DNA from 2 places in the Nonomuraea sp. B208 genome. Region 1 is predicted to be linked to the other one. Evidence: riboswitches for the same ligand, from Rfam matches in the RefSeq annotation. Region 1 holds a riboswitch; the other holds the start of a gene.
The links. Region 1 has a riboswitch for glycine ahead of gcvT (glycine cleavage system aminomethyltransferase GcvT). Riboswitches for the same ligand answer to the same signal wherever they lie in the genome.
Positions count from the first base shown of each region.

Region 2: another riboswitch for glycine. It lies ahead of gcvP (aminomethyl-transferring glycine dehydrogenase); the one in region 1 lies ahead of gcvT (glycine cleavage system aminomethyltransferase GcvT).

Region 1 is NZ_BAAJOU010000020.1:239,303-250,241, forward strand. It holds gene AC27IY_RS16270 (hypothetical protein) at 1-329, shown strand, start outside; gene AC27IY_RS16275 (PadR family transcriptional regulator) at 389-964, shown strand; gene AC27IY_RS16280 (SGNH/GDSL hydrolase family protein) at 964-1,755, shown strand; gene AC27IY_RS16285 (hypothetical protein) at 1,722-2,063, opposite strand; gene AC27IY_RS16290 (hypothetical protein) at 2,060-2,818, opposite strand; gene AC27IY_RS16295 (FadR/GntR family transcriptional regulator) at 2,871-3,629, opposite strand; gene AC27IY_RS16300 (glutamine synthetase family protein) at 3,700-5,058, shown strand; gene AC27IY_RS16305 (aldehyde dehydrogenase family protein) at 5,061-6,401, shown strand; gene AC27IY_RS16310 (3-oxoacyl-ACP reductase) at 6,406-7,170, shown strand; gene AC27IY_RS16315 (gamma-glutamyl-gamma-aminobutyrate hydrolase family protein) at 7,181-7,873, shown strand; glycine riboswitch at 7,928-8,025, shown strand; glycine riboswitch at 8,026-8,120, shown strand; gene gcvT (glycine cleavage system aminomethyltransferase GcvT) at 8,155-9,240, shown strand; gene gcvH (glycine cleavage system protein GcvH) at 9,237-9,626, shown strand; gene AC27IY_RS16330 (L-serine ammonia-lyase) at 9,685-10,939, shown strand, end outside.
Region 2 is NZ_BAAJOU010000019.1:200,804-211,742, reverse strand. It holds gene AC27IY_RS14870 (RNA polymerase sigma factor) at 1-1,061, shown strand, start outside; gene AC27IY_RS14865 (hypothetical protein) at 1,234-1,632, opposite strand; gene AC27IY_RS14860 (TetR/AcrR family transcriptional regulator C-terminal domain-containing protein) at 1,747-2,307, shown strand; gene AC27IY_RS14855 (DUF5999 family protein) at 2,464-2,649, shown strand; gene AC27IY_RS14850 (alpha/beta hydrolase family protein) at 2,659-3,267, opposite strand; gene AC27IY_RS14845 (hypothetical protein) at 3,349-3,714, shown strand; gene AC27IY_RS14840 (tetratricopeptide repeat protein) at 3,722-4,522, opposite strand; gene gcvP (aminomethyl-transferring glycine dehydrogenase) at 4,635-7,517, opposite strand; glycine riboswitch at 7,687-7,786, opposite strand; gene AC27IY_RS14830 (MerR family transcriptional regulator) at 7,836-8,456, opposite strand; gene AC27IY_RS14825 (bifunctional nuclease family protein) at 8,604-9,074, opposite strand; gene ftsR (transcriptional regulator FtsR) at 9,205-9,858, opposite strand; gene AC27IY_RS14815 (double zinc ribbon and FHA domain-containing protein) at 9,855-10,367, opposite strand; gene AC27IY_RS14810 (sugar phosphate nucleotidyltransferase) at 10,671-10,939, opposite strand, start outside.

The DNA of each region.
Region 1 (10,939 bases):
CGTACCTCCTGCACTCCCTTCCCGTCACGAAGGAGGTCCGCGCCGCCGCCTACCAGGCGCTGCTGACGATGCCGGGCGTCCGCGCGGACGGCCTCGCGAAGGACACGCTGGGCAGATCCGGCGCCGTGGTCCTGATCGACAGGGCGGACAAGAAGACCAAGTCCTCGGCCAGGACCAGGCTGATCGTGGACACCGGCACGATGCTGCTGCTGTCGCGGGAGCAGAAGGCACTGAACGACGGCAAGCAGGTCCCGGGCAAGGAGCACACCGAGACCCTGGTGAAGGTCGGCTGGACCAACGACCCGCCCGCCGTCCCCGCCCTGCCCTAGCGTCACGCGCCCGCCCTGCCTATAGTCATGCCCATGACTACTCATGGGCATGAGTGACGATGGCCCTCCGCCATGCCGTCCTCGCCGCCCTCCTCAGCGGCGAGCACAGCGGCTACCAGCTCACCAAGATCTTCGACGTCGGCGTCGCCGACTTCTGGTACGCCTCCCCCCAGCAGCTCTACGCCGAGCTGGCCAAGCTGGAGGCCGACGGCCTGGTGGCGGGCCGCGAGGTCGTCCAGCGGGGCCGCCCCAACAAGCGGGTGTTCAGCGTCACCGGCGCAGGCCTCGACGAGCTGGCCGCCTTCGCCGCCGCCCCGCCCAAGCCGCTGCTGCTCCGCGACGACCTGGTGGTGCGGGTGCACGCCGTGGACGCCCTCGACCCCGCCCCCGTCATCGCCCAGCTCCGCGAGCGGGCCGCGGCGGCCGCCGCCAAGCTGGCCCTGTTCGAGCGCACGCTGCTGCATTTCCGCGGCGACCTGGACGAGGAGACGTTCCTGCGCGAGGGTGAGCGCGTCGGGCCCTACCTGTCGTGCCTGGCGGGCTGCAGGCTGGAGCGGGAGATCCGCGACTGGTGTCTCGACACCGCCCGCGCGCTGGAGGAGCGCGCCGCCCGCGTCAGGAAGGAGCAGCCCTGATGTACGCCCGTTACGTCGCCCTCGGCGACAGCCAGACCGAGGGGCTCGGCGACGGCGACGACCTGCGCGGCCACCGCGGCTGGGCCGACCGCCTGGCCGAGGTCCTGGCCGGCGCGAACCCGGAGCTGCGCTACGCCAACCTCGCCGTCCGGGGCAGGCTGGCCGGCCAGATCCGCGACGAGCAGTTGCCGGCCGCCCTCGCGCTGCGGCCCGACCTGGCCACGGTCATGGCCGGCATGAACGACATCATCCGGCCGGGCTTCGACCCCGCGCGGGTGGCGCAGGCGCTGGAGGAGATGTTCGCGGCCCTGACCGCCGCCGGGGCCCGGGTGGTCAGCGTGACCTTCCCCGACATCGGCGCGATCATGCCGCTGGCCCGTCCGCTGCTGCCGCGCGTCCTCGCGCTGAACGCGCGGATCAGGGACGCCGCCGCCCGGCACGGGGTGACGCTGGTGGACACCTTCGGGATGCGGTTCGTCGAGGACGCCCGGATGTGGAGCCCCGACCGGCTGCACGCCAGCCCGGAGGGGCACGCCCGCATCGCCGCCTCCGTGGCCCACGCCCTGGAGCTGCCGGGCAGCGACGGCACGTGGATGGACCCGTTCCCGCTCCTGCCGGCGGCGCCGGCCTGGCGGACGGCGGCGGAGCAGGCCCGCTGGCTGGGCGCGTTCGCGGGGCCGTGGCTCGGCCGCCGCCTGCGCGGCCGTTCCTCGGGCGACGGCCGCACCGCCAAGCGGCCCCTGCTCACCCCGGTGGATCAGTCGACGCCGGGGACGTCCTCGGCGTCGTAGTCCACGTCGCCGTCGTCGGCCCGGCGCAGCTTGATGTCCTCCAGCCACTCCCTGGCGAAGCGCCGGACCGCCCGCACGCCCTCCTCGTCCAGCCCGTACGCCTCGAACTCCTCGTCGGCGATGAGCTCGGCGAACTCCAGCCGGTCGGCCAGCTCGTGCACGGAGAAGGATTCGAGGTGCCGCCTGCCGAGGCTTTCGAGCTCGCGGAAGGAGCAGAGGGGGCGTGCGGCGGCGACCTCGACGAGGTCGCCCGCGTGGCCGCGCTCGTGCAGCGCCCGCACCGCGAGCCCGATCTCGTCCGCGTTCACGTGCGCCGGCGTGCGCGTCGCGTGGACGGCAGGTCGTGCCGCCCGGACAGGAACTCCTGGAAGGCGATCTTGGCCCGGATCGCCGGCCGCCGCCACTTCTCCTCCCTGCGCAGGGCCCGCGCCATCTTGCGCGGCGAGCGCCGGGCGAAGACCCAGCGCGCCCACGGCGACCCCGGCCGGGCCAGCCGGATCGCGCCCACCAGCAGCATGGGCGGCACGAACAGCCCGGCCATGCCGGTCCAGATCTTCCCCTTGAGCAGGGTGATCACGGCCAGCACCAGGTTGCCCACGATGAGCACGGCCGGGTTGACGAGAGGCGTCCCGTAGTCCCAGGTGAGCGGCCGGAGCCCGATGAGCAGCAGGCCGGTGACGGCGACCGCGATGAAGACCGCGTCCACCGAGGTCCGCCCCTCCTCCTCCCAGTACACGTCGTGCAGGTGCAGGATCAGCGCGAACTCGTCCAGGACCAGCGCCGAGCCGACCCCGAAGACGCCCGCCGCCACCGCGTGCCCGACCTGCGAGGTGGGCGCGAGGACGATCTGCGTGACGCCGCCGACGAGCATCAGCACGACGCCGAAGACGACGTGGTGGATGTGCATCTCGCCCACGTTGACGTCACGGAACCAGCCGACCTTGGCCCTGATCAGCCGGACGTTGATGCGGGTCGCGATGAACGCCACGATGAGCATGACGAAGAAACAGAACAGCGAGAGCCGTCCCGTGGCGACGATGGTGTGCTGAAACCAATCCCCCATAACCTTAAAACGATGGTACGAGGCGATCGCCCCTACCGTGACGCGTCTTCCGTCATGCCAGGAACGCCCGCAGCAACGCGGCCGTGCCCTCCAGGTGCTCGGTCATGGCGCGGCGGGCCGCGTCGGGGTCGCCCGCGAGGATGGCGTCCACGATGGCCCGGTGCTGGACGGCGGCGTGGTCCAGGTTGACCTGGAGCATCGGGATGGCGTTGAGCAGGTCGCTGACGCGGGAGCGGGCGTCGGCGCAGGCCGTGGCGAGCAGCGCAGAGCCGGTCAGCTCGGCGATGGACAGGTGGAAGGCCGTGTCGAGGCGGCGGTAGTCCTCCAGTGACGCCTCGTTGAGCTCGGCGAGCCGGCGCAGGAGCAGGGCGCGCCGCTCGCCGGCGAGCTCCATGCCGGCCAGCACCTGGGCGGCGCCGCACTCGACGGCCAGGCGGAAGGTCAGGGCGTCGGCGAGGTCGTCGTGGCCCATCTCGGCGACGGCCTGGCGCAGCTCGCGGGCGTCGGGGGCGGGCGGCTCGTAGGTGACGAACGCGCCGCCGTAGCGGCCCCTGCGCACGTCGAGGTAGCCGGCGTCGGACAGGGCGCGGATCGCCTCACGCAGGGTGACCCGGCTGATGCCGAGCCGCACGGCGAGCTCGCGCTCCGGGGGCAGCTTGCCGCCCGGCGGCACCACGCCCAGCTTGATGGCCTGGAGCAGCCGTTCCACGGTCTCCTCGAAGGCGTTGCCGGCCCGGACCGGGCGCAGCACCGTCATCAGTCGCGCCGACTCGTCCAACATGTCCTCGGGTCTTGACAGACGATCCACCATGCACATCAATGGTCTGAGACTAGCCCAATCAACGGGAAAGCGCCTCAGGCCAGATCGGAGCGACCTGAACGTGCACGAAGGCTTCCTGAGCGTGGACGAGCTGCGCGACGAGGTGAGCGCGGGCCGGATCGACACGGTGCTCCTCGCCATCGCCGACATGCAGGGCAGGTTGCAGGGCAAGCGGCTCTCGGCGCGTTACTTCCTGGACGAGGTGCTGCACCACGGCTCCGAGGGCTGCAACTACCTGCTCGCCGTGGACGTCGACATGAACACGGTCTCCGGCTACGCCATGTCGTCCTGGGACCGGGGCTACGGCGACTTCGTCATGAAGCCGGACCTCGCGACCCTGCGCCGGGTGCCCTGGCAGGAGGGGACCGCGATGCTGATGGCGGACCTGGCCTGGGAGGACGGCGGCGACGTGACCGCCTCGCCCCGCCAGATCCTGCGCCGCCAGCTCGCCCGCCTGGCCGAGCGGGACCTGGTCGCCTACGTCGGGACCGAGCTGGAGTTCGTCGTCTACGACCACTCCTACGAGGACGCCTGGAAACGCGCCTACCGCGACCTCACCCCCGCCAACCTCTACAACGTGGACTACTCGCTCCTCGGCACCGCCCGCGTCGAGCCCCTGCTGCGCCGCATCAGGCGCGACATGGAGGGCGCCGGCATGTACGTCGAGTCCGCCAAGGGCGAGTGCAACCTGGGCCAGCACGAGATCGCCTTCCGCTACGACGAGGCGCTCAGGACCTGCGACAACCACGCGATCTACAAGAACGGCGCCAAGGAGATCGCCGCCCAGGAGGGCCGGGCGATCACCTTCATGGCCAAGCCGAACCAGCGCGAGGGCAACTCCTGCCACATCCACATCTCGCTCCGCTCCACGAGCGGCGAGCCGGTGATGGCCGGCGAGGGGCCGCACGGCCTGTCGCGGCTCGGCGCCCGCTTCATCGCCGGCCAGCTCGCCTGCCTGCGCGAGCTGACCCTCCTGCTCGCCCCCAACGTCAACTCCTACAAGCGCTTCGTCCCCGGCAGCTTCGCGCCGACGGCCGTCAAGTGGGGCCTGGACAACCGGACCTGCGCGCTGCGCCTGGTCGGCCACGGGCTCTCGCTGCGCATCGAGAACCGGGTGCCGGGCGGCGACGTCAACCCGTACCTCGCGGTCGCCGCGCTGGTCGCGGCCGGGCTGCACGGCATCGACGGCGAGCTGGCGCTGGAGGACCCGTACGCGGGCAACGCCTACGACTCCGGCGCCGACACCGTGCCGGCGACGCTGCGCGACGCGCTGGCCCTGTTCGAGGGGTCGAAGCCGGCGCGTGAGGCGTTCGGCGAGGACGTGGTCGGGCACTACGCGAACAACGCGCGGGTGGAGCTGGCCGCCTACGACGCGGCGGTGACCGACTGGGAGCTGTTCCGCGGTTTCGAACGGATGTGAGCATGAAGATCGTCAATCCGGCGACGGAGGACGTCATCACCGACGTCGAGTTCGCCGACGCGGCCGAGGTCGACCGGGCCGTGGAGCGTGCCAGGAAGGCGTACCCGTCCTGGCGCGCGGTGGCACCCGGCGACCGGGCGCGGCTGCTGCGGCGCTTCGCCGACCTGGTGGGCGAGCACGCCGAGGAGCTGGCCAGGCTGGAGGTGGACAACGCCGGGCACACCATCGGCAACGCCCGCTGGGAGGCCGGCGCGGTCCGCGACGTGCTGCACTTCTACGCCGCCGCGCCCGAGCGCAACCACGGCAAGCAGATCCCGGTGCCCGGCGGCGTGGACGTCACCTTCCAGGAGCCGCTGGGCGTGGTGGGCGTGATCGTGCCGTGGAACTTCCCCATGCTCATCCTGTCGTGGGGCGTGGCCCCCGCGCTGGCCGCGGGCAACACCGTCGTCGTCAAGCCCGCGGAGCAGACCCCGCTGACCGCGCTGCGGCTGGCCGAGCTGGCCCTGGCGGCGGGCCTCCCCGAGGGGGTGCTCCAGGTGCTGCCTGGGGCAGGGGAGGTCGCGGGGGCCCGGCTGGTGGAGCACCCGCACGTCGCCAAGATCGTGTTCACCGGCTCGACCGAGGTCGGCAAGGAGATCGCGGCCAAGGCGGCGGCCCAGGTCAAGCGGGTGACGCTGGAGCTGGGCGGCAAGTCGGCGAACATCGTCTTCGCCGACGCCGACCTCGCCAAGGCGGCCGCGGCGGCGCCGTACGCGGTGTTCGACAACGCCGGCCAGGACTGCTGCGCCCGCTCCCGGCTGCTGGTGCAGGCCGAGGTGTACGACGAGTTCATGGCGCTGCTCGCCCCCGCCGTACGCGCCGTCCGGGTCGGCGACCCGCTCGACGAGGCCACCGAGATGGGCCCGCTGATCAGCGCCGAGCACCGGGAACGGGTCCGCGGGTTCGTCTCCGACCCCTGGCTCCAGGGCGAGTGCCCGGCGGGCAAGGGCTACTGGTTCCCCGCCACCGTGCTGACCCCGGAGGTGACCGATCCCGCGTTCACCGAGGAGATCTTCGGTCCCGTCGTGTCGGTGGCCCGCTTCACGGACGAGGCCGACGCGATCCGCGTCGCCAACGACACGCCGTACGGGCTGAGCGGCTCGATCTGGACGCGCGACGTCGGGCGGGCGCTGCGCGTGGCGCGCGCTGTCGAGTCGGGCGCGCTGTCGGTCAACTCGAACTCGTCGGTCCGCTACTGGACCCCGTTCGGCGGTTTCAAGCAGTCCGGCCTCGGCCGGGAGCTCGGCCCGGACGCCCTCGCGGCGTTCACCGAGACCAAGAACGTCTTCATCTCCTGGGAGTGAGCAAGTGCAGCGGTTGCAGGATCGGGTCGCCGTCATCACCGGCGCGGGCAGCGGCATCGGGCTCGCCACGGCCCGCAGGTTCGCCGAGGAGGGGGCGCGGGTCGTCTGCGTGGACATCGACGCGGCGGCGGGCGCCAAGGCCGCGGACGAGGTCGGCGGCCTGTTCGTCGAGGCGGACGTGACCCGCGAGGACGACGTCGAGCGGGTGTTCGCCACGGCGCACGAGACCTACGGCAGTGTGGACGTCGCCTTCAACAACGCCGGCATCTCGCCGCCCGACGACGACTCCATCCTGGAGACCGGGCTCGACGCCTGGCGCCGGGTCCAGGAGGTCAACCTCACCAGCGTCTACCTGTGCTGCAAGCACGCGATCCCGTACATGCGGCGGCAGGGCAAGGGCTCGATCATCAACACCGCGTCGTTCGTGGCCGTCATGGGCTCGGCGACCTCGCAGATCTCCTACACCGCCTCCAAGGGCGGGGTGCTGGCGATGTCGCGGGAGCTCGGCGTGCAGTTCGCCCGCGAGGGCATCAGGGTCAACGCGCTCTGCCCCGGACCGGTGAACACGCCGCTGCTCCAGGAGCTGTTCGCCAAGGACCCGGAGCGGGCGCAGCGGCGGCTGGTGCACGTGCCGCTCGGCCGCTTCGCCGAGGCGTCGGAGATCGCGGCGGCCGTCGCCTTCCTGGCCAGCGACGACTCCTCCTTCATCACGGCCAGCCAGTTCCTGGTGGACGGCGGCATCAGCGGCGCCTACGTGACGCCGCTCTAGGGGGTCCGTCGTGCGTCGCCCGTTGATCGGGATCACCTCCTACGTGGAGCCCGCCACGTTCACGGTCTGGACGGACGTGACCGTGGCGCTGCTGCCGTACCTGTACGTCGAGCAGGTCGTGCGGGCCGGCGGCCAGCCCGTCGTGCTGCCGCCGGCCGGCGAGCCCGCCGGGGCGCTGCGCGGTCTCGACGGGCTCGTCCTGGCCGGCGGCGGCGACATCGACCCGGCCAGGTACGGCGCCCGGCCGCACGAGCGCACCGGCTACGTCCGCGCCTTCCGCGACGAGGCGGAGTTCGCGCTGCTGGCGGGGGCGCTGGACGCCGGGCTGCCGTACCTGGGGGTCTGCCGTGGCCTCCAGGTGCTCAACGTGGCCCTCGGCGGCACCCTCCACCAGCACCTGCCGGACGTGGCGGGGCACACGGGGCACGCGCCGGGGCCGGGCGTGTTCGGCCACCTGCCGGTGACGCCGGTGCCCGGCAGCCGCCTGGCCAAGGCGCTCGGCACGGAGCCGGTGACGGTCTCGCACTACCACCACCAGGCCGTGGACCGGCTCGCCCCCGGCCTGACCGTGACCGCGACCGCCGAGGACGGCACGGTCGAGGCGGTGGAGCTGGAGGGGGCGGCGTTCGCGATGGCCGTGCAGTGGCATCCGGAGGAGGCCGAGGACGGCGCGCTGTTCGAGGCGCTGGTCGCGGCCTGCTGAGACCTGTAGGCGACAAATGCCCCGTACCCCCACTAGGCTGGCGGACATCACCGTCGAAACCGTGCGGGAGAGCACTCTGACAGCCGGTCAGGGTCCCTGAAGGAGCAAGCCCTCCCCGCGAACCTCTCAAGGCAAAGGACCGCACGGACGAGGTGGCCTCTGGAAAGCAGGCTCTTGGCCTCGCCGAAGGTGAAAGTCCGGCAAAAATCGGGCGAAGCTCTCAGGCATCGATGACAGAGGGGGAGGATGCTGGCATCCACTCCTGTCCTGAGGTGCGACACATGTCCCGACCGACACCGCTACGCGACGTCCACGAGAGCCTGGGCGCCACCCTCACCGACTTCGCCGGCTGGCTCATGCCCCTCCGGTACGGCAGAGAGTCCGCCGAGCACCAGGCCGTGCGCGAGGCGGCCGGGCTGTTCGACCTCTCCCACATGGGCGAGATCTTCGTGACCGGCCCGCAGGCCGCCCAGGCGCTGGACTACGCGCTGGTCGGCCACCTGTCCGCGCTCGCGACCGGCCGGGCCAGGTACACCATGATCGTCGACGAGCGGGGCGGGGTGCTCGACGACCTCATCGTCTACCGGCTCGGTGACGAGGAGTTCATGGTCGTCGCCAACGCCTCGAACTACCAGAAGGTCGCCCAGGAGCTCCAGGAGCGGGCCAAGGCGTACGACGCGGCGGTCGAGGACCGCTCCGACCGCTACGCGCTCATCGCCGTCCAGGGCCCCCGCGCGCAGGAGATCCTGGCCACGCTGACCGACGCCGACCTCGCCGGGCTCAAGTACTACGCCGGCCTGCCCGGCCTGGTCGGCGGCCGCGAGGCGCTGATCGCCCGCACCGGCTACACCGGCGAGGACGGCTTCGAGCTCTTCGTCGCCAACCAGGACGCCGTGCCGCTCTGGAACGCGCTCACCGCCGCCGGGGAGCCGTACGGGCTCGCGCCCGCGGGCCTGTCCGCCCGCGACACGCTCCGGCTGGAGGCCGGCATGCCGCTGTACGGCAACGAGCTCGGCGCGGAGCTGACCCCGTTCGATGCGGGACTGGGCAGAGTGGTGAAATTCGACAAGCCCGGCGATTTCGTCGGACGAGCGGCGCTGGAGGCGGTCAAGGACGACCAGCCAGGACGCCGCCTCGTCGGCCTGGTCGCGCGGGGCCGCCGGGTGCCGCGGCACGGCTACCCGGTGACGCAGGACGGCGCCGTCGTCGGCGAGGTCACCAGCGGCGCGCCTTCCCACACCCTGGGCAAGCCCATCGCGATGGCCTACGTCGACACCGGCGCGAGTGAAGGCCTGGCAGTGGACATCCGGGGCAGCCAAGAACCCGTGGACCTCGTAGAGCTGCCCTTTTACAGGAGGAAGAAGTGAGCAACATCCCTGACGAGCTGAGCTACACCAAGGAACACGAGTGGGTGGCCGGGCTGGACGACGGCCTGACCGTCACCGTGGGCATCACCGATTTCGCCGTCGAGGCCCTGGGTGAGGTCGTCTACGTGCAGCTCCCCGAGGTCGGCGCGAGCGTCGCGGCCGGCGACTCGATCGGCGAGGTGGAGTCCACCAAGTCCGTCAGCGAGATCTACTCGCCCGTGGGCGGCGAGGTGGTCGAGGTCAACCAGAACGTGGCCGACACCCCGGCCCTGGTGAACAGCGACCCCTACGGGGAAGGGTGGATGTTCCGGGTACGCATCGAGGGCGAGCCCGAGGACCTGCTTTCTGCCGAGGAGTACACCGCCCTCACCTCCGGCGAGTCCTGATTACCCCGCCGGGGCCCCGCCCGGGCCCCGGCTTCCGTCCCATGAAGGGCGCACATCAATGGCGATCAGCGTCTTCGACCTCTTCAAGATCGGCATCGGGCCCTCCAGCTCGCACACGGGCGGCCCGATGGCGGCCGCGCACAAGTTCGCCCGGGGCCTGCACGAGGACGGCCTGCTGGAGCGGGTGGCCCGCGTCGAGGCCATCCTGTACGGCTCGCTCGGCCTGACCGGCAAGGGCCACGGCAGCGACAAGGCCGTCCTGCTGGGCCTGTCCGGGGAGAAGCCGGAGCTGGTGGACGTCGACACCGTCGACGAGCGCCTGGCCGCCATGCGCGCCTCCGGCACCGTCCATCTCTACGGCCGCCGCGAGATCCCGTTCGTCGTGGGCGAGGACCTCGTCTTCGAACGCAAGATCTCCCTCCCCGAGCACCCCAACGGCATGCGCTTCACCGCCTACGACGCGGACGGCGGAACCGTGCGGGAGAAGGTCTACTTCTCGGTCGGCGGCGGCTTCGTCGTGGACGAGAACGCCACCGGCGCCGACCGCATCAAGCCCGACGACACCGTGCTGCCCTACCCGTTCACCACGGGCGAGGAGCTGCTCAAGCACTGCTCCAACACCGGCCTGTCGATCTCCGCGCTGATGATGGAGAACGAGAAGGCGTTCGGCCGCACCGAGGAGGAGATCCGCGCGGGCGTGCTCAACCTGTGGCGGGTCATGCAGGAGTGCGTGCGCAGAGGCATCTCCCGCGAGGGCGTGCTGCCCGGCGGGCTCAAGGTCAAGCGCCGCGCCAACCAGCTCCACCGCCGCCTCCAGGCCGAGTCGCCGGAGAAGGACCCGCTCCAGGCGATGGACTGGGTGACGCTGTTCGCGCTGGCGGTCAACGAGGAGAACGCCGCCGGGGGCCGCATCGTCACCGCCCCCACCAACGGCGCGGCCGGCATCATCCCGGCCGTGCTCACCTACTACACCCGCTTCGTCCCGCAGGCCGACGACGAGGGCGTGATCCGCTTCCTGCTGACGGCCGCCGCGATCGGCGTGCTGTTCAAGGAGAACGCCTCCATCTCCGGGGCCGAGGTCGGCTGCCAGGGCGAGGTGGGCTCGGCCTGCTCGATGGCCTCCGCCGGGCTGACCGAGGTCATGGGCGGCACGCCGGAGCAGGTGGAGAACGCCGCCGAGATCGGCATCGAGCACAACCTGGGCCTCACCTGCGACCCGATCGGCGGCCTCGTGCAGATCCCGTGCATCGAGCGCAACGCCGTCGCCTCCAACAAGGCCATCACCGCGGCCCGCATCGCCCTGCGCGGCGACG
Region 2 (10,939 bases), on a different contig from region 1:
CCAAGGCAAAAACCACCGCGCAGAACGGCGCCGGCAAGAACGTGACCCCCGTCGACGGCAAGCCTGAGCACGAGGAGGACGTCCCCGACGACCTCGTGCTGGACGAGGCCGAGCTGGAGCACGAGCAGGCCGACCTGGACGACGCCCAGTCGGTCATGGGCGACTCGGTGCACACCTATCTGAAGTCCATCGGCCGCCGCACGCTGCTGACCGCCGCCCAGGAGGTCGAGCTGGCCAGGCGGATCGAGGCCGGCCTGTACGCCGAGTACAAGCTGGAGACCCACCCCGACCTGCCGCCGGACGTCCGTGACGACCTGCACCTGGTGGTCGAGGACGGCCGTCGCGCCAAGGACCACATGCTGGAGGCCAACCTCCGGCTGGTCGTGTCGGTGGCCAAGAAGTACACCGACCGCGGCATGTCGCTGCTGGACGTGGTGCAGGAGGGCAACCTCGGCCTCATCCGGGCCGTGGAGAAGTTCGACTACACCAAGGGCTTCAAGTTCTCGACGTACGCGATGTGGTGGATCCGGCAGGCCATCCAGCGCGGCTTCGCCGACTCGGCCCGTACGATCCGGCTGCCCGTCCACGTGCTGGAGATGCTCTCCAAGCTGTCGCGGGTGGAGCGGGACATGCACCAGCGCCTCGGCCGCGAGCCCACGCCGGAGGAGCTGGCCGTCGAGCTGGACAAGACCCCCGACCAGATCGAGGAGCTGCTGCGCACCAGCCGCCAGCCGATCTCGCTCAACGCGACGATCGGCGAGGACGGCGAGACCACGATCGGCGACCTCATCGAGGACGTCGACTCGCCGGAGGCGTCGGAGATCGTCGACCGCCAGCTGCTGGGCGACCAGCTGCGCGGCGTGCTCGACAACCTCTCGCCGCGCGAGTCGAAGATCATGGCGCTGCGCTTCGGCCTGGTGGACGGCAAGCCGCACACCCTGGACGAGATCGGCAAGCACCTGGGCCTGACCCGGGAGCGGATCCGCCAGCTGGAGAAGGAGTCGCTGTCCAAGCTGCGGCACCCGAGCAACACCCGCCCGCTGCTCGACTGGGCGAGCTGATCCCCGACCGGACACCCCGAAAAGCCCCGGCGCGCCTCACCAGGAGGCGCGCCGGGGCTTTTCGCCTGTCACGGCGCGGAACCGCTAGGCGCGCGGCGCGGAACCGCTAGGCGCGCGGCGCGGAGCCGCTAGGCGCGCGGCGCGGATCCGCTAGGCGCGCGGCGCGGAGCCGCTACGCGGTCGCGGGGACCGGGCGCGGGACGCGCGGGATGCCCCACAGGCGGTTCTCCTCGCGCAGGGTGCGCAGCCGGTCGACCTCGGCCGTCCACTCGCGCCCGCGCGGCGTCGCCTTGGCCTTGCGGCGCGCGATGCGGTCGTCGTAGGACTTGACCCCGAAGGTGGCCCGCTGGCCCGCCTCGGCGGCCCGCAGCGCCTCGGTCAGCGCCTGGTCGAACGCCCGGCCCGCGGCCAGCAGCTCGACCTCGTCGGCCGCCGCGGCCCGCAGCTCCCGCAGCGTGCTCTCGGCCTGCCTGGCCCGCTCCAGCAGCTCGGGATAGCTCCTGGAGATCTCGCGGTCCGCGTGGTAGCGAACCTCGGCCTCCCGGCTCACCCGCGGACGGAAAAACGCCATGGACCCTGCCCCTTCACCAGCCGGTAAGTCATGCCAGGCCCAAGAGTACGCCTCCCCGCGACACGTGCGGAAATCACCCCGCCGCCGGGCCCTTTACATAGTAAGATGATCTTCATGCCCGCCAAGAGACCACCGATCCCCCTCTCCCGCGAGCGGATCATCGAGGCCGCGCTGCACATCGCCGACAGCCAGGGCCTGCGCCGGCTCACCATGCGCCGCCTCGGCGACGCCCTCCAGGTCGAGGCCATGGCCATCTACCACCACCTGCCCCGGGGCAAGGAGGCGCTGATGGACGCCCTGGCCGAGCACGTGACCACCGTCCACGTCGAGCAGCGCGCCACCTGGCAGGAGACGGCCAAGGCGTGGTGCCGGGCCGAGCGGGAGCTGCTGCGCGAGCACCCCGGCGTGCTGGCGCTGGCGCTCACCAAGCCGCCCAAGGGCACCACGCTCATCGCCCTGCGCGAGCAGACCGAGCAACTGGCCGACGGCGGCCTCGGCGACGCCCCCGACGCGGTGCGGGCGCTGCGCGCGTTCGTGTACGGCAGCGTGGCCGTCGAGGTCCAGCGGTCCGGCTGGGCCGACCCGGAGGTCGACGAATGGATACGGCGGGACGAACGGGCCGATGCGGACTTCGAGCGCGGACTCGACGCTCTTCTCAAGGGTTTGCAAACGTGATGCGCGTGTCGTGCTTGGCCCGTTATCCTGCATAAGGCACCCTGTGTCGAAGGTCACACGTCACGGTGACGGCATCGCACCCTTGCCAAGAGAACAACCCGAGCCGCTCCCGCCCCTCACAACGGGAGCATTCCACGAGATATCGGAGGCACGCCGATGTGCCCGCACGTCCCGGCCTGTCCGGATGCAGAGGCGCCCGACCGCGAGGCGGCACGCACCCTCGCCTGCCATCCCGAGCAGGGGTGGAGCCTGCTCTGCAACGGCGTGGTCCTGTTCGAGGACACCGGGGAGCTCCTGCCGAGCGGCGCCACGATCGAGCCGCACCGCCCGGTGGGGGTCTGAGCCCTCCGGCTACGAGGGCTCCCGCGTCAGCGCGTAGTGGCCCAGCCACTCCGCCACGATCCCGCCGACCCGGGCGGGATCCCGTTTGAGGTCGTGCCCCTCGCCGGGCAGCACCACCAGCCGCGCCGCGTCCGCGGCGTCGGGGACGCCGAACGGATCGCGGTCGCCGTTGACGACCAGCACGTCCACCCCCGCCCCGCGCAGCTCCCCGGCCCTGGACGTGCCGGGCCGGCCCGGCGGGTGCAGGGGGAAGGCCAGCGCCACGACCGCCGCCGCGCCCACCGCCGCCGCCGTACGGCAGGCCACCCGCGCCCCGTTGCTCCGCCCGCCCTGCACGAGGGGCAGGCCGGGCCGGTGCGCCCTCAGCTCCGTCAGCACGGCCTCCCACGCCTCGTCCTGACGGGCCGGCGAGCCGGGCGCCCGCGCCCCCGCCAGCCGGAACGCCTGCGTGACCCTGGCCACCCCGAACCCCGCCGCGAGCGCGGCGTCGCGCACGGCCAGCAGGTCGGGGGCGTCCACTCCCCCGGCCGAGCCGTGGGTGAGGACGAGCAGCAGCCGCGGGTCGGCCGGCTCCTCCAGGTCCACCCGCGCGGGCCCGCGCGGGGTCGTGATCTCCATGGCAGAACCGTACCTTCGGACGAGCCGGCGATGGCTCTCAGGGCTGATGACGGCGTGCCGCCCGTGGACCATGATGTCCTCATGTACCACGAACGTTCCCTCCGTGAGGACCTCCAGGCCACGCTCGACGCCCGCCGCGACCTCGGCCCCGACTACGAGAAGGCGCTCGTGGAGTCCTTCGCGGACCGCCTCGACGCGACGATCGCCGGCCGGGTGCGGGCCGAGCTGGCCGCGCAGGGAGCCGACCCGGCCGCGTACGGGCCCCGCCCCAAGGCCAAGAGCCCGGGCTCGGCGATGACCCCGATCGTGCTGGGCTCGCTCGGCATCGGCGTCCCGCTGACCGCGATCGCGGCCGGCCAGGCGGGCCTGCTGGGGCTCGCCATCGCCTGGATCGCCATCGTCGTCATCAACGTGGCCGCCGCCTCGGCCATCATGCGCCGCAGCTGACCCCCGGTCAGGACCCGCGCTCGTAGCGCAGGCGCACCTCGGTGGCCAGCGCCTCGTCGGCGTGCCCCAGCCCGTACGACCACACCTGGTCGGCGTCCTCGGTCCGCCCGCGCAGCGGCAGCGTACGGGCCAGCAGCTCGATGGCCAGGGCGCTGGTCGGGACGTCGGCCCCGCTCTCCACGGCCTCGGCGAACTCGGCGCAGGCCAGCTCCAGGTGCGCGATGCCGAGCCGCACCCGCAGCCCCGGCACCTCGGACTCGGGGGCGATGCCCAGGGCCTCGATGAGCACGTCGGCGGCCGCCCCCGGCTCGCCGTGCTCCAGCAGCAGGTCGGCGAGCTCCCGCGCGGCCAGCGCCGCCACCTGCTCGTCGCCGGCCGCCGCGCCCGAGGACGTGGCCTCGCGCAGCTCCTTCTCGGCCTCGCCCAGGGTCTCGGCCAGGCGGGCCAGCGCCAGGTGGGCGTGCGGCAGGTAGGCGGGGGTGCCGACGCCCAGCACGGCCTGCCAGGCGGCTCTGGCCTGCTCGGTGCGCCCCTCGCGTTCGAAGCCCTGCGCCAGGTGGCAGGCGGCCTGGGCGGCGTACTCGGGGTGGTTGGTGGCCAGCGCGGTGCGGGCGGCCGCGCGGGCCGCCTCGACGTCGCCGCGCTCCTCCAGCACCACGGCGAGCCCGACGGCGGCCTGCGCGCGGTCGGGCTCGTCGGGGTCGGCGACGAGCCGGCGCAGGATCGCCGCCGCGCCGTCGAGGTCGCCGCCCTCGGCGAGCCTGCGGGCGGTGTCGAGGGGCGGGGTCTCCAGCTCCGATGACGTCAAGAGAGCTCCTTACGGCGCCGCTTGGCCTGGGTCGCACCGAAGCCTAACCACTTCCGGCGATCATGTCTGCTCACTTGACGATGCCGGACTGGTTCCCCGCCCCGCGCTCGGCTCAGTCCTCGTACGCCTCCAGCGGAGGGCACGAGCAGACCAGGTTGCGGTCGCCGTAGGCCTGGTCGATGCGGCGCACCGGCACCCAGTACTTGTTCTCGCGCAGCGACGCCACCGGGTAGGCGGCCTCGCTGCGGCTGTAGGGGTGCGGCCACTCGTCGGCGGTGACCGACTCGGCCGTGTGCGGGGCGTTGCGCAGCGGGTTGTCGGCCGGGTCGTACGCCCCCGACGCCACCTTGGCGATCTCCTCGCGGATGGCGATCATGGCGTCGGCGAACCGGTCGAGCTCGCCGAGGTCCTCGCTCTCGGTGGGCTCGATCATGAGCGTCCCGGCCACCGGGAACGACATGGTCGGCGCGTGGAAGCCGTAGTCGATGAGGCGCTTGGCCACGTCGTCCACGGTGACGCCGGTCTCCTTGGTGATCTGCCGCAGGTCGACGATGCACTCGTGCGCGACCAGCCCGCCGCGCCCGGTGTACAGCACCGGGTAGTGCGGCGCCAGCCGCCTGGCCAGGTAGTTGGCCGACAGGATGGCCTGCTCGGTGGCGGCGGTGAGGCCGTCGGCGCCCATCATCCTGATGTAGGCCCACGAGATCGGCAGGATGCCCGCCGAGCCGTGCGGGGCGGCCGAGACCGGCCCGACCAGGGAGCCGTCCTTCAGCGGGTGGCCGGGCAGGTAGGTGGCCAGGTGGCCGCGGACCGCGACGGGGCCGACGCCGGGGCCGCCGCCGCCGTGCGGGATGCAGAAGGTCTTGTGCAGGTTGAGGTGGGACACGTCGGCCCCGAACTCGCCCGGCTTGGCCAGCCCGACCAGGGCGTTGAGGTTGGCGCCGTCCACGTAGACCTGGCCGCCGGCCTCGTGCACCTTGGCGCAGACCTCGGTGATGCTCTCCTCGTACACGCCGTGGGTGGACGGGTAGGTGACCATGATCGCGGCGAGCGCGTCGCGGTGCTTGGCGATCTTGGCGTCGAGGTCGGCGAGGTCCACGTTGCCGTCGGCGTCGCAGGCGACGACCACGACCCGCATGCCGGCCATGACGGCGCTGGCGGCGTTGGTGCCGTGCGCCGAGGACGGGATGAGGCAGACGTCGCGGCCTTCCTGGCCCTTGTCCCGGTGGTAGGCGCGGATGGCCAGCAGCCCGGCGAACTCGCCCTGCGAGCCGGCGTTGGGCTGCAGGGAGACCGCGTCGTAGCCGGTGACCTCGGCGAGCCAGCGCTCCAGCGTGCCGATCAGCTCCAGGTAGCCCTCGGCCTGCTCGACCGGCGCGTACGGGTGCACGCCCGCGAACTCCGGCCAGGTGATGGGCTCCATCTCGGTGCTGGCGTTGAGCTTCATCGTGCAGGAGCCGAGCGGGATCATCGACCGGTCGAGCGCGATGTCCTTGTCCTGGAGCCGGCGCAGGTAGCGCAGCATCGCGGTCTCGGAGCGGTGGCTGTGGAAGACCGGGTGGGTGAGGTAGCCGGACTCGCGCAGCAGCTCGGCGGGCAGCGCGTCGGCGGTGGCCTCGACGTCGGCGTCCCGCTCGGGCACGCCGAACGCGGCCTGCACGGCGCGCAGCTCGGCCGTGCCGGTCTTCTCGTCGCAGGCGACCGAGACGTGGTCGTCGTCGGCCCGCCACAGGTTGACGCCGCGCTCGGCGGCCGCGGCGACCACTTCGGAGGCCCGGCCGGGCACCCGGACGAGCACGGTGTCGAAGAACGCCTCGTGCACGACCTCCAGCCCGCCCGCGCGCAGGCTCTCGGCGAGCGCGGCGGCGTGCCGGTGGGCGCGCAGCGCGATGCGGCGCAGGCCCTCGGGGCCGTGGTAGACGGCGTACATGCCGGCGATGACGGCCAGCAGCACCTGCGCGGTGCAGATGTTGCTGGTGGCCTTCTCGCGGCGGATGTGCTGCTCGCGGGTCTGCAGGGCGAGCCGGTAGGCGGGGTCGCCGTCGGCGTCCACGGACACGCCGACCAGGCGGCCGGGGAGCTGGCGCTGCAGGCCCTCGCGGACGGACATGTAGGCGGCGTGCGGCCCGCCGAAGCCGAACGGCACGCCGAAACGCTGGGAGGAGCCGATCGCGATGTCGGCGCCGAGCTCGCCAGGCGCGGCCACGAGGGTGAGCGCGAGCAGGTCGGCGGCGGCCACGACGAGCGCCCCGGCCTCGTGCGCGGCGGCGGCCACGGCGCGGAAGTCGCGCAGCCGCCCGGAGGCGCCCGGGTACTGGACGAGCACGCCGAAGCACTCGGGCAGCTCACCGCCGTCGAGCGGGTGCTCGACGAGCTCGATGCCGAGCGGCTCGGCCCGGGTGGCGAGCACCCGCTTGGTCTGCGGCAGGGCGTCGGCGTCGACCACGAACACGTGGCTCTTGGAGCGGCCGGCGCGCCGGGCGAGGGTCATGGCCTCGGCGGCCGCGGTGGCCTCGTCGAGCAGGGACGCGCCGGCGACGGGCAGGCCGGTCAGGTCGGAGACGACCGTCTGGAAGTTGAGCAGCGCCTCCAGCCGCCCCTGCGAGATCTCCGGCTGGTACGGCGTGTACGCGGTGTACCAGCCCGGGTTCTCCAGCAGGTTGCGGCGGATGACCGCGGGCGTGATCGTGTCGTGGTAACCGAGGCCGATCATGGAGGTGAGCACCCGGTTGCGGCCGGCCAGGGCGCGCAGCTCGGCGATCGCCTCGCTCTCGCTGACGGCGGCGGGCAGCGTGAGCCGGTCCTTGGCCCGGATGGCCTCGGGAACCGCCACGGCCACCAGGTCGGCGACGGACTCGAAGCCGACGGCCTCCAGCATGCGCTGCTGGTCGGCCTCGGACGGGCCGATGTGGCGGCCGGAGAACGGCGGCTCGGACAGGGACGTCGGCGCGGACGGCGGCGGGGACGCCGGCAGGGACTCTGACAGGGCGGTCATGGACGGTGCCTCCCGAGGCTTATGGAGACCGGCGCCGGGGCGCGGGCGGATGCCGGATCTCCCCCTCTGTCAGCGCGGGCGTCACCGCGACCTGAGAGCTTCGCCTCACGAGGAGGCTTGCACCGTCGGTGAGGCGCGCCTGGCGGGCGTGCCTGCTTTCCAGAGTTGCCTCACCCGAGCGGTACTGGTTGCCTGAGAGATTCCGGGGAGGGTTGCTCCTTCGGCGCCCCGGGACCAAGCGGTGCCGGGGACTCTCCCGCACGGGGTCGTCAGCCTTACCCGTCCTAGGGTACTACTCCGGACGTTACGGGCGAATTACTACCCTAGCCGTCGGGCACGGCGACGCTGGGCGAGCTCGTCAGCGGGGTGGTCGGCCGGGACGTTGTCCTCGACCGCCGCGCGTTCCCCCGGCAGCTCCGCGAGGCTTCCCTCGACCTCACGCCAGACCCGGCCGAGCGCGATGCCGAACACGCCCTGGCCGCCCTGGAGGAGGTCTATCACCTCGTCGGCCGAGGTGCACTCGTAGACGCTGACGCCGTCGCTCATGAGCGTGATCTGCGCGAGGTCGGCGACCCCGCGGTTGCGCAGGTGCTGCACGGCCGTGCGGATCTGCTGCAGCGACACCCCGGTGTCGAGGAGCCGCTTGACGACCTTGAGCACCAGGATGTCGCGGAAGCTGTAGAGCCGCTGGGAGCCCGAGCCGTGCGCGGCGCGGATGGTCGGCTCCACCAGGCCCGTACGCGCCCAGTAGTCGAGCTGCCTGTAGGTGATGCCGGCCGCCGCGCAGGCGGTGGGCCCGCGGTAACCGATGTCGTCCGGCAGTGCCGCCGGACGCTCGTCGAAGAGCAGCCCCTGCTCCCCGGCACGCTGCCGCGCGTCCTCGCGCCGCACCGGATCTTCCTGGCCGGCCGTCTTTCCCTCGCCGCTGCTGACCGCCACGCGGACCTCCGGCTTTCTCTCATCCCGCGGCCCGATCTGGGGGTTCATATAGGGCGACCGCGGGTTTCACTTGCACCGTAGGACCGTCACCATGCTCAGTCAACGATCCGGCTCGGCGCGTCGTGAAGCGTAAATGCACCGAAATACCTACCCCGCCCTGCCGAAGTCCTCGGGAGTGATCGTGTCAAGGAACTCCCTGAACTTCTCCACCTCGTCCTCCTGGTCGTCCGGGATGACCACGCCGGCCTCCTGGACCACCTCCTCACTGGCGAAGATGCGCGCTCCGGTGCGCAGGGCGAGCGCGATGGAGTCGGACGGGCGCGCGCTCACCTCGACGCCGTTGGAGAACACCAGGTCGGCGAAGAAGATGCCGTCGCGCAGCGCGACGATGTTGACCGCGCGCAGGCCGACGCCCAGCGCGCTCAGCACGTCGCGGAACAGGTCGTGGGTGAGCGGCCGCGGCGGAGGCTCCTCCGCCTGGGCGAGGGCGATGGCCGTCGCCTCGGTCATGCCGATCCAGATAGGAAGGAACCGCTCCCCGTGTGCCTCCTTGAGCAAGACGATCGGTTGATTTGTGGGCATTTCGACTCTTACGCCCACGACCTCCATCTGCAACACGGGCTGCTCCGTATTCCTGACCGGTGACCCGGCACAGCTCTTGGTTCGTCGCTTCTGCTGACTGGCTACTTCATTTCAACGTAACACCCGGAAGGCCCCGATTGCTCCCCGGCCACCATCCGGGGTCCCCTCACCGCCCCAGGACCGAACGTACCCCTGTGCGGACCAACGACGCGTGCAGGTCGAGCAGGAGGTTGGACAGCTCCCGCGCGGTCTCCTCGGCCTCGCCGATGGCGCCCGGGGCGCGGCGTTTCAGCACCGGCGCGACGCTCTGCTCGACCAGGCCGCACTCGCGCTCGGCGGCGGCCTTGACCGCGCGCAGGTGCCGGGCGCCGAGACCGAAGCGGGCCAGCGCGCCGACGGTGCGGGCGATCTTGAGCGCCTCCTCGTCGTAGCGGCGGGCGACCGGGGTCAGCAGGCCGTAGTCCTCGCACTCGGCGAGGGTCTCCTCGTCGATGCCGGCGGCCTCCAGCAGCTCGGCGCGGCCGAGCCTGACCTCCTGCTTGTCGGGCAGCGCCCGGGGGCGGCCGAAGCTCTCGGCCATGCGGTCCTTGATGACCCGCAGCGGCAGGTAGTGGTCGCGCTGCTCGGTGAGGATGAAGCGGAGCTGCTCGACGTGCAGGTGCGTGAACTTGCGAAAGCCGGAGGGGCTGCGCTCGGGCTCGATGAGCCCTTCGCCCTCCAAGAACCTGATCTTGGAGATCGTCACATCGGGGAACTCGCCCTGCAGCAGGGCGAGCACCTCCCCGATGCTCATGTGCGAGCGGGCCGCCTGGGAAGTCATGCGCTGTGGTTGCCCCGCATGAGGAAGACCAGCCGGAATTTGCCGATCTGCACCTCGTCGCCGGAGTGCAGTGGAACCTCCTCGATCCGCTCGCGGTTGACGTAGGTGCCGTTGAGGCTGCCCACGTCGCGGACGGAGAACTGGCCGCCGCGGTGGCGGTAGAACTCCACGTGGCGGCGCGAGACGGTGATGTCGTCGAGGAAGATGTCGCTCTCCGGGTGGCGCCCGGTCGTGGTGAGCTCCTTGTCCAGCCGGAAGCGGCTGCCCTGGTTGGGGCCCCTGGTCACCGTGAGCAACGCCGTGCCGGGCGGGAGCTGCTCCACCAGCGCCCGCTCCTGCAGGAGCATGTCGCCTGTCTCAGCCTCGTACGCCTCGATTCCCGCCACGGAGATCGTCGAAGTGGTGTCCCCTGCGACCTCGTGTCTGGTCAGCGGTGACCCGCAGCGGGAACAGAAACGGGCATCCTCGGGGTTGGCGTGCCCGCACTGCGTGCAGTAGACGCTCGGCATCGATCGGCTCGGCCTCCTACCGCGAAGACGCGGCGACGGTGCTCAGGACGCGCCTCGCTTCGCTTTCTTCAAGTTTGCGAATGCCGCAACATACGCTGATCAGCGGCAAAGGTCAACTCGGGGCGCTGGACGGTGGTTTGGACGCAGACAAAGTTACCGCCGCTTCCGCCCCGTGGTCCATGCCGCCGCGCGTTTCTACATTACGATCTTGCGGCGGCCGGCGCGCACCCGGCAACCGTGGTTTCCGCCACTTTCGTACCGTTCACGCACCGCTCACTCTCCGTGACATTCATGGCCGCCGGGTCAGCCGGCGGCCTGTTCCACCACCCGCGCCCACCGCTCCAGGAGCGCCTGGGCGCCGTCCATGTCGGCCGCCTCGGCCCACAGGTCGGTGACGGGCTCGGTGGCGGCGGGCAGCACCAGCACCCAGCTCCCGTCGTCGCGGGCCACCCGCACCCCGTCGGTGGTGTCCACGCGGTAGCCCGCGGGCTCGGCCTCGGCGGCCTCGATGACCGAGCGCATGACCGCGCCCTTGGCCGCCCACGGCGTCGGCACCGTCCTGCGCAGCAGCC